One region of the Bradyrhizobium sp. BRP23 genome, then DNA from elsewhere that is predicted to be linked to it. Evidence: riboswitches for the same ligand, from Rfam matches in the RefSeq annotation. Region 1 holds a riboswitch; the other holds the start of a gene.
What was found. A riboswitch is a leader RNA that binds a small molecule or an ion and turns the genes downstream of it on or off. The one in region 1 is predicted to bind cobalamin.
Positions count from the first base shown of each region.

Region 2: linked by a shared signal. The riboswitch ahead of metE (5-methyltetrahydropteroyltriglutamate--homocysteine S-methyltransferase) and the one ahead of I6F24_RS00425 (TonB-dependent receptor) in region 1 are both predicted to bind cobalamin.

Region 1 is NZ_JADYVW010000001.1:91,819-96,235, forward strand. Features, by position in the region: gene I6F24_RS00425 (TonB-dependent receptor) at 1-2,018, opposite strand, end outside; cobalamin riboswitch at 2,131-2,334, opposite strand; gene I6F24_RS00430 (histidine phosphatase family protein) at 2,407-2,979, shown strand; gene cobT (nicotinate-nucleotide--dimethylbenzimidazole phosphoribosyltransferase) at 2,972-4,024, opposite strand; gene cobF (precorrin-6A synthase (deacetylating)) at 4,030-4,417, opposite strand, start outside.
Region 2 is NZ_JADYVW010000013.1:46,822-51,238, reverse strand. Features, by position in the region: gene I6F24_RS28975 (nodulate formation efficiency C protein) at 1-335, opposite strand, end outside; gene I6F24_RS28970 (hypothetical protein) at 678-953, opposite strand; cobalamin riboswitch at 1,365-1,568, shown strand; gene metE (5-methyltetrahydropteroyltriglutamate--homocysteine S-methyltransferase) at 1,668-4,013, shown strand.

The sequences.
Region 1 (4,417 bases):
GTGTTGCCGGAGAACGAGCCGCCGGCAAAATTGTAGTCGGCATAGCGCGCATCGACATAGGCGATGTTGCCCCACAGCCGCAGCGGCTCGATCGGGCGTATCGAGGCGGCAAGCTCGACGCCTTTCGACTCCTGTCGTCCGGCGATGTTGAGTTGCATGCCGCCGGCGGCCGCATAGACGTTCTTGCGCAGGATGTCATAGGCCGAGAACGACCACTCCGCCCGATTGTCCCAGAACAGGTGCTTGACACCGGTCTCATAGGTGCGCGCGGTGGTCAGATCGAGCGGCTGGGTGGGCGAGAGCAGGAAGATGTTGTTGGCTGCGACGTCGGCGCCGGTGGCGTATTGGCTGAAGAAGGTGAGCCCGGGAACGGCCTCCCAGGTGTAGCCGATGCGCCCCGTGACCGGTGCCCAGTCTTTCGTGAATGGAAAGCCCGCCTTCACGATCCCGTTCTGGTCGGTCGAATTGCGGTCGAGCCCGATATGCTCGACGCGGAGGCCGCCGATCAGCGCGAAGCTGCGCGTCAGCTTGAGCCTGTCCTCGAATGACAGCGCCTCGTTGTCGATGCGCGCGGTCTGCTGCTGTGTCGTGAGCAGGCCGTAGAAGCCGCGGTTGGGGTCGACCAGCGAGACGGAATCGCCGGGAAAGTTTGCCGCGCCGGGCCTGACGAAATCGAGATAGCTCGACGACAGCGTCGTGACCAGCCGGTTGTCGAAGCCCGCAATATTTGTATCCCAGATCAGGTCGGTGATGTTGCCGACCAGTCGCTGACTGTGGGCGACATAGAAACGCTCGCGATCGACCAGGTTCGTGGTGGAATTGAACGCCTCGATCTCGTTATTGAACCAGGTCCGTTCCGCGCCATAGCCATAGGCCTGACTTTTCAGCGTGAGGTCAGGCGCGAGCTTCAGCTCGAAGCCGCCACGCAGCCACACTTCCTGCGCCACGTTGCGGTTATCGAGAACGTTGTAATTGGTGTTGAAGGTGCGGTCGTCGATGGTGACGGCACCGAGATTGGTTCCGTTGTAATTCGAGACGTAATTGCCGGAGACGATCCCCGTCGTCGCATGCGAACCGCTGAAGGCCACCGGCACCAGCGGCGCGCCCCAATAGGCCTTCGAGCGGTCTTCGCGATATTCGACCGCACCCCAGATCCTGAGGCTGTCGGAAACACGGTAGTTGAGCTGGCCGGACGTGCCGAACGTCTTGACATTGGTGTCATCGGCAAAGCCGTTGAGGGCGGAACGGCTGATGTCGAAGCGATAGTCCAGGCCCTGCACATTGGTGCTGCCGCCGGAGCCGTAATGGGCACGGAACGAGTTCAGCGAGTCCCAGGAGAAATCGGCCTCGTTACGGACAGCTCCGGTGTGCGGCTGCTTGGTGACGAAGTTGATCGCGCCGCCCGCGGCGCCCTCGCCCGAAATCAGCGAGGCCGGGCCCTTGAGGAATTCCACCGCCTCAAGGTTGGCGGTGTCCACGATCCGCGAGGTCATGTTCTGCGGACCGATCTTGATGCCGTTGTAGAGCGTGTTGATCTGGCTGTTGGTGAAGCCGCGCATCGAGAAGGCCGAAGGTTCGGCCGGGTTGTCGCCCGAGGTGACGCCGGCGGCGCCCTGCGCCACCTCGGACACGGTGCGATGGCCCTGCTCGCGCATGGTTTCGGCGGAGACAACCTCGACGGTCGCGGGCGTCTGCCGCACCGTCAAGCCGAGCCGCGAGGCGCTTTCGGCAACGGCGTTGGAGTTGAGCGGCGTTTGCGGCGTTGAATCCGGCGTGACGGGTCTTGGCGCTGCGGATACAGCCGCCGGCCTGCGCGCTGCCGCGCGGCGCGCGCCCTGCGCCGTTCCTGCTGCCGGTTTGGCCGGCTTGCGGGCCTGGGCGGGCGACACCTCGACGGGTGGCAGTGACTCTCGGGCCTGCTGCGCCAGAGCGGCCGGCAGACCAAGAGCGGCAAAGGACGTGAACGCGGCGGAGGCAAGCAGGACGCGGCGCGGTCGTGCGATACGGATGGAAGACACAGGTCAAAACCTCGGTATGACGTCAGTGGCACGTCACAGCGAACGAGGTTTCACCGTCGGCCTTAGCCGTCCGATGAAGCCGAATGTCTGTACTCCCCGACCGACATCTTCGCGTGTGACCACGGCTGACGGCAGGTCTCCTGGCTCGCGGGTCGTGACCGCTTCGTCGCCTTCCCGGGACCGAGGACCCAGTGGCTCGTGACGAAGGATTCACCGCTTACAGTTGCGGGGGCAGCCGCGGCATTGGGGACAATTTTCCCCGCACCGCATTCCCTTTTCATTCCCTCTCGGGAAAACCGTCGCGAGCATCTAGGATTACCACCAAGACAGAGTCAATGTGCCAGTTGCGGCGTTGGGGCCACAGCAACCAACTTCCTTGGAGATGAGCATGGAAGGCGAGACCTTCCTCTGGTTGATCAGGCATGCGGCCGTCGCGGGCGTGCCCGGGACGATCCATGCGGCCGATGCGCGGGCCGACCTCGGCGATCACGCTGCATTGGCGGCCCTGAGGCGCCTCTTGCCCGCGGATGTCGCCGGCTATGCCAGCCCATCGCGGCGCACGGTCGAGACGGCGCGCGCCCTGGGACTCGAACCGGAGCTGGTCAGCGAATTCGGAGAGCAGGATTTCGGCGATTGGACCGGCCATCGGCATGACGAGCTCGCCGCGACCGGCGGCGAGGCCTACGCGCAGGTCTGGCGCGATCCCGCGCACGGACGGCCGCCGAACGGCGAAAGCTTTGCGGATCAGGTCGCCCGCGTCCGCCTCGGCCTGGCGCAGATTGGCGCAGGCTCCGCGGCGCTGGTCGTTCATTCCGGCACCATTCGTGCCACGCTCTGCATCGCGCTCGATCTCACACCGGACGCCGCGCTGCGCTTCGTGATAGATCCGCTGTCGCTGACCCGGATCGACCGGCTCGCGGGCGGCTGGCGTGTCGTCTCGGTCAATCAACGCATCAGCTAGGCCGATCCGGCACGTTGGCCTGCGCGAACGTCGCCATGCCGTTGTGAAGTGCGCAGGCCGAGCGCACCAGCGGCAGCGCGATCGCCGCCCCCGACCCCTCGCCGAGCCTGAGATCGAGGCTGATCAGCGGCTGCACATTCAGCGCGCGCAACACCAGCCGATGTCCCTGCTCCGCCGATTGATGCGAGGGCAATAGGAACGGCTGGCAGGACGGGTTGAGGCGCACTGCTGCCAGCGCCGCCACCGAGACGATAAAGCCGTCGATCAACACGGGGATGCGACGTTGCGCAGCCGCGATGATCGCGCCCGAGATCGCCGCGATCTCGAGGCCGCCGACGGCGCACAGGATTTTTTCGGGTGACGCCCCCGCAACGCCGTGATGCGCGATCGCCGCATCGATCACCCGCACCTTGTGCGCGCGGCCCAACGCATCGACGCCGGTGCCGCTGCCCGCGATCTCGTCGGCACTCACACCGAGCAGGCTCGCAGCAATCGCCGCCGACGTCGTGGTGTTGCCGATCCCCATCTCGCCGAAGATCAAGAGATCAGGCCGGCCGGCCTCGGCGCGCACCACCGCGCGCTGCCCGGCCTCGAAGGCGAAGGCCAATTCCGTGGGCGTGAGCGCGGCCTCGACACTGAAATCGCGGGTGCCGCTGCGCGGCTTGTCGGTGACGATTCCCGCGATCTGCGCCTCGGTCAGCGTGCCGGCGTCGACCACCTCGAGGCTCGAACCCAGCTCGCGCGCCAGCACCGAGATCGCGGCGCCACCGGCAGCAAAATTCGTCATCATCGCGATGGTGACGGCTTGCGGATAGGCCGACACGCCCTGCGCGACGATGCCGTGGTCGCCGGCGAAGATGATGATCGGCACCCGCGCGGCGCGCGGTTGCTCGGTGGCCTGCAGGCCCGCAAGCTCGATTGCGAGCTGCTCGAGCCGGCCGAGCGCGCCGGTCGGCTTCGTCAGTTGCGCCTGCCGCGCAATGGCCGCCTCGCGATGAACAGCGGAGACCTCGGGGCAGTTCTGGGTAACCCATTCGGGAAGCATGCTGCTCAACGCCTGCGTTTGATGATGTAGCTGTCCATGATCCAGCCGTGCCGCTCGCGTGCGTCCTGCCGCACGGCGGCAATGCGCGCGCCCAGTTCAGCCAGCGCGCCGGACATGATGATCTGATCGGGCATGCCGAGATAGGCACCCCACCAGATCTGCAGGCCTTCTGGATCCAGCGATTGGAACGCCGTGCCGCCATCGAGCATCACGACGACGGTATCGACGCCCTGCGGCCAGCCGCCTTCGCGCAAGCGCCGCCCCGTCGTGACCAGGAACGGCTCGCCGATGTCGTTGAGCGGCAGCGCATGCGCCGCGCACAGCGCCTGGATCGAGGTGATCCCAGGCACGACCTCGATTGTCGGCAATGGATCGAGCCGCCGCGCAATGCGC
Region 2 (4,417 bases), on a different contig from region 1:
TCAATCGTCCCGTCGAGCGCGACCTTCCAGGTGATAACGTACTCTTCGTCTGATTTATCATCCCGGTGCCTGGTCCAAGAAACAAAAACATATTCATTTTGGTCAAGTTCAGCGACGCCCCACATCCGAGGGACGAACTGTGCCACCTTCGAGACGTTGGAGATAACTTGTTCTATTGTCTCACCGTCTTGCGCTCGCCACGTTGACTTGACTCTTTCGACAAGGGGGCTGTCGTTAGCGCGAACAGTGTTGCTCGTCGCAGCCAGCCCGGCCAGGCAGATCAGGGATCGACCGAGCCAAAGCCATAGCGCGCGTCTTCCTGACGTTTTCTTCATAACCGTCGGCCTATCCGGTCTCATCCACACGTCATTCCAGAGCAGGCAACCTTCAACCTGTTATGCGCGAGCGCAAGAAGTTAGCGGCGACGCGACGGGGCGACCACTGGTTTTCCCGTGCGAGCAGGCGCTCCCCTCTATGTCACGCGCCGCTAACTTCACTGCCACCGACAGCCTCAATTTGCTGTGCTGGACATGCCCAGCAGGAGGACTGGGCAGGCAGAGGACGTGCATTCTTCGTGCCAGATAATAGACGGCAATTCGCACCGGTTTTGTGTCCTCTTTGTCGACTTTCCGACTGGCGCATGTCTCGATGTTTCCGTTCAACCTCTCCAGCACGGCTTATGCATCCCCGTCACGCACCGGATGTTCGACGGCACAGCGGAACGCCTCGGTGCCAAGTTCCTGATGAGAAGTGGCAGCACGTTTGCCGTCATTGAACCGTGTGGTTCGGTTATCGTTGCCGGAATGTGGGCTTTTGATCGCTGCCATGCCTTCGGGCACTTTCGGCCAAGGGGCCATGGCGCGTTTGGCGCTCCTTTCGCGACGTCCGGCGCTCCGGAAGTCGAGAACAGCCTCAGTCAGGCGCGCTTTGTACTCGATGGCGAACGACGGCAAGCCGATCTTCGCCGAGCATTTGGGGTGTGGCTGGCACCGCAAATCAAACGTGCTGCCCGGGTAAGTTGTAAGTTGCTGGCTTAGCCAGGTGTCTTGGCCTATTCAACACTGATCCTGTTGGTCGAGAAGGTGGCTGGATGGCGCGCGTGCTCGAAAAACCGCTGGGAAGCTGGGACTGGCGACAAATGCGTTCTGCTCGAGGCAGCGGCCCCGACCGCGCAAGCCGCATTTGTCCTTTCCACCGATCTGGCGTGCAACCCGCGGGCAACTGCGATGCTCATTGCGGTATCGCTGATTGGAGAGCACTGCTACATCATCTCAATGCTAGAGATGCACGGTCATTCGCGTAGCAGATGTCGCAGCATCAGCTTGAGACATGATCTGAGAGGTTGACGGAAGACTGCTCTTGCCGATAATCCAAGTCGTCGAGGTTCTCCGGTTTCCATTTGATCCGGAGCTAAGAGGGAAGCCGGTGAAAATGCCGGCGCTGCCCCCGCAACTGTGAGCGGCGAGCCGCTGTCCAACGACGTCACTGAAGCCTGCGCGGCTTCGGGAAGGCCGGACAGCAGCGATGACCTGCGAGCCAGGAGACCTGCCCCGACACTATATTCGTCCACGGGCGGGGTGTCCCGGTGGTGCGCCAAGCAGCCGTCGCACCGCGACTTCCCCTGCCTGCGTCCGCCATGGCCTTTGCCCCCAACATGGGTTAACGCTATGTCTCTTCTCTCCCTCCCTGTTGCCACGCTCGGAACGCCACGCATCGGTCCAAGGCGCGAGCTCAAAGTCGCTCTAGAAAGCTACTGGGCCGGAAAAAGCAGCGAACAGCAGCTGCTCGAGGACGCAGCTGGCCTGCGTGCCGCGAATTGGGCCCGTCAGAAATCTATCGGCGTCACGGTCATTCCATCGAACGATTTCTCGCTGTATGACCAGGTGCTCGACACAAGTGTCATGGTTGGCGCCATCCCGGAGATCTACGCCTCGAAAGCCGAATCCGTTTCGCTCAAGACATACTTCGCCATGGCCCGCGGTTCACAATGCGACGACCAGGAAGCGAGTTGCGGTCACGGACCGCGCGGATTTGGCGCACCCGCGCAGGAGATGACCAAGTGGTTCGACACCAACTATCACTATATGGTCCCCGAGTTTCACAGGGGACAGACTTTCAGGCTATGCTCTCGCAAGCCGATCGAGGAGTATGAGGAAGCCAAGGCCCTTGGCTTTCAGACCCGCCCCGTCCTGATCGGGCCGGTCACATTCCTAAAGCTCGGCAAGAGTCCCGATCCCACGTTCCAGCCACTCTCACTGCTGGATGAACTGATACCGCCCTATATCGAGGTTATGCAGGAATTGGCCAAACGTGGGGCAAATTGGGTTCAGTTCGACGAGCCCAGCCTAGTTCTTGATCTGGATGAGGGGACGCGAAAATCTTTGCGACATGCCTATGACCGGCTCGCCAAGGAGGGGCCGGCGATCAAGCTCATGGTTGCCAGCTATTTCGGCGACCTCGGCGACAATCTGGACACCGCCTTGAGCCTGCCAGTTGCCGGGCTGCACCTCGATCTGGTTCGAGCGCCACAGTTGTTGCACCAGATCATCGCTGGCGGCCGAAGTGATCTCGTCATGTCGCTCGGTGTCGTCGACGGTCGGAATGTATGGCGGTCGAATTTGTCGTCGCTGCGCCAGCGGCTCGAACCCGCGATTGCGAAGCTCGGCAAGGATCGTGTACAGATCGCCCCATCCTGCTCGCTGCTTCATGTGCCGGTCGATGTTGAACTCGAGACCGGCCTCGCTTCCGACGTCAAGAGCTGGCTTGCTTTCTCGGTCCAGAAGATGCGGGAGCTTGCGATCCTAGCGCGTGCACTCGCAGGCGACCAGAATGTTGCGTTAGCTCTTGCCGAGTCGGAAGGTGCCGCGACTGTCCGCCGGACTTCGCCGAAAATCCGTGATGCCAATGTCGCTGTCCGGATGAGAGCGATCGACCAGACCATGTGTCGGCGCGCGAGCCCATTTGCCCGTCGGGCCGAGATCCAAAGCAATCGATTCGGACTACCGGCTTTTCCTACCACGACGATCGGATCATTTCCGCAGACCACAGAGATCCGGAATGCCCGTGCGGCGCATGCGCGAGGTGCGATAAGCGACGAGCAATACGACAAGTTCCTCAAGGAGGAGACTGCGCGCGCCGTACGTTGGCAGGAGGACATCGGTCTTGACGTCCTCGTGCACGGCGAGTTTGAGCGCAATGACATGGTGCAGTACTTCGGCGAGCAACTCGCCGGCTTCGTATTTACCAAGAGCGGATGGGTGCAGTCCTACGGCTCGCGCTGCGTCAGGCCACCGATCCTGTTTGGCGATGTAGCACGGCCGAAGCCTATCACCGTGGACTGGTGGCGCTACGCGCAATCACTAACAAGGAAGCCGATGAAAGCGATGTTGACCGGACCGGTGACGATCTTGAACTGGTCCTTTGTTCGGGATGATATTCCCAGAAGCGAGGTCTGCCGCCAGATTGCGCTCGCGATCCGAGACGAAGTCCGCGATCTCGAGAATGCTGGTGCGACCATGATCCAGATCGACGAAGCTGCAGTCCGCGAAGGATTGCCGTTGCGTCGATCGGAGTGGGCGGCTTATCTCGACTGGGCCGTCGATTGCTTCCGCATCTGTTCATCGGGCGTCGCCGATCAAACGCAAATTCATACGCATATGTGCTACTCGGAGTTCAACGACATCATTGGTGCGATCGCTGCAATGGACGCGGATGTCATCTCGATCGAGACATCGCGCTCGAAAATGGAACTACTCGACGCGTTCAGGAACTACGAATATCCAAATCAGATCGGGCCGGGCGTGTACGACATCCACTCTCCACGCGTTCCCGAGACGAGCGAAATGAAGGAGCTGATGGTGTTGGCTCGGACGCGGCTGCAGGATTCGCAGCTCTGGATCAATCCAGACTGCGGCCTGAAGACGCGCAAATGGGAGGAGGTTCGGCCAGCGCTAGCGAACATGGTCACTGCCGCCCGCGAACTGCGCGCTGCATTCGATCCGCGAGGCCGTTGATCCGGGCTTCGGTCTCTTTTCGACAAAGCTGATCCGCTTGTGGTCATTTGCGCGGGAGCCTTAGGAACATAAAAAATGCCCCGCCCCGCTTAGCGGGCCGGGCGAAAGTCTGGGAGGAGCGAAGCTGACGCATTCGCGCGGACTTCCATCGGCGAAGCCGCCAGTTCGATCACGGCGAGGACATTCGCCGAAAATCTGAGCCGAGTTGAAGCACAAGATCAGCGTAGCTCAATTATGCCGTGGTATGCGACCGTATAGCCTGAGAGTTAGAATCTACACCAAGGTTTGTCGCTCATGAGCACGTCGGCACGATTACGACAGCAGCGAGGGGGCATGCCGGGCGGTCGCCGCAGGACAGCAAACTCGGTGCGCTTTCCTGCCTGGAGCCTTATGTTCGATCAGGG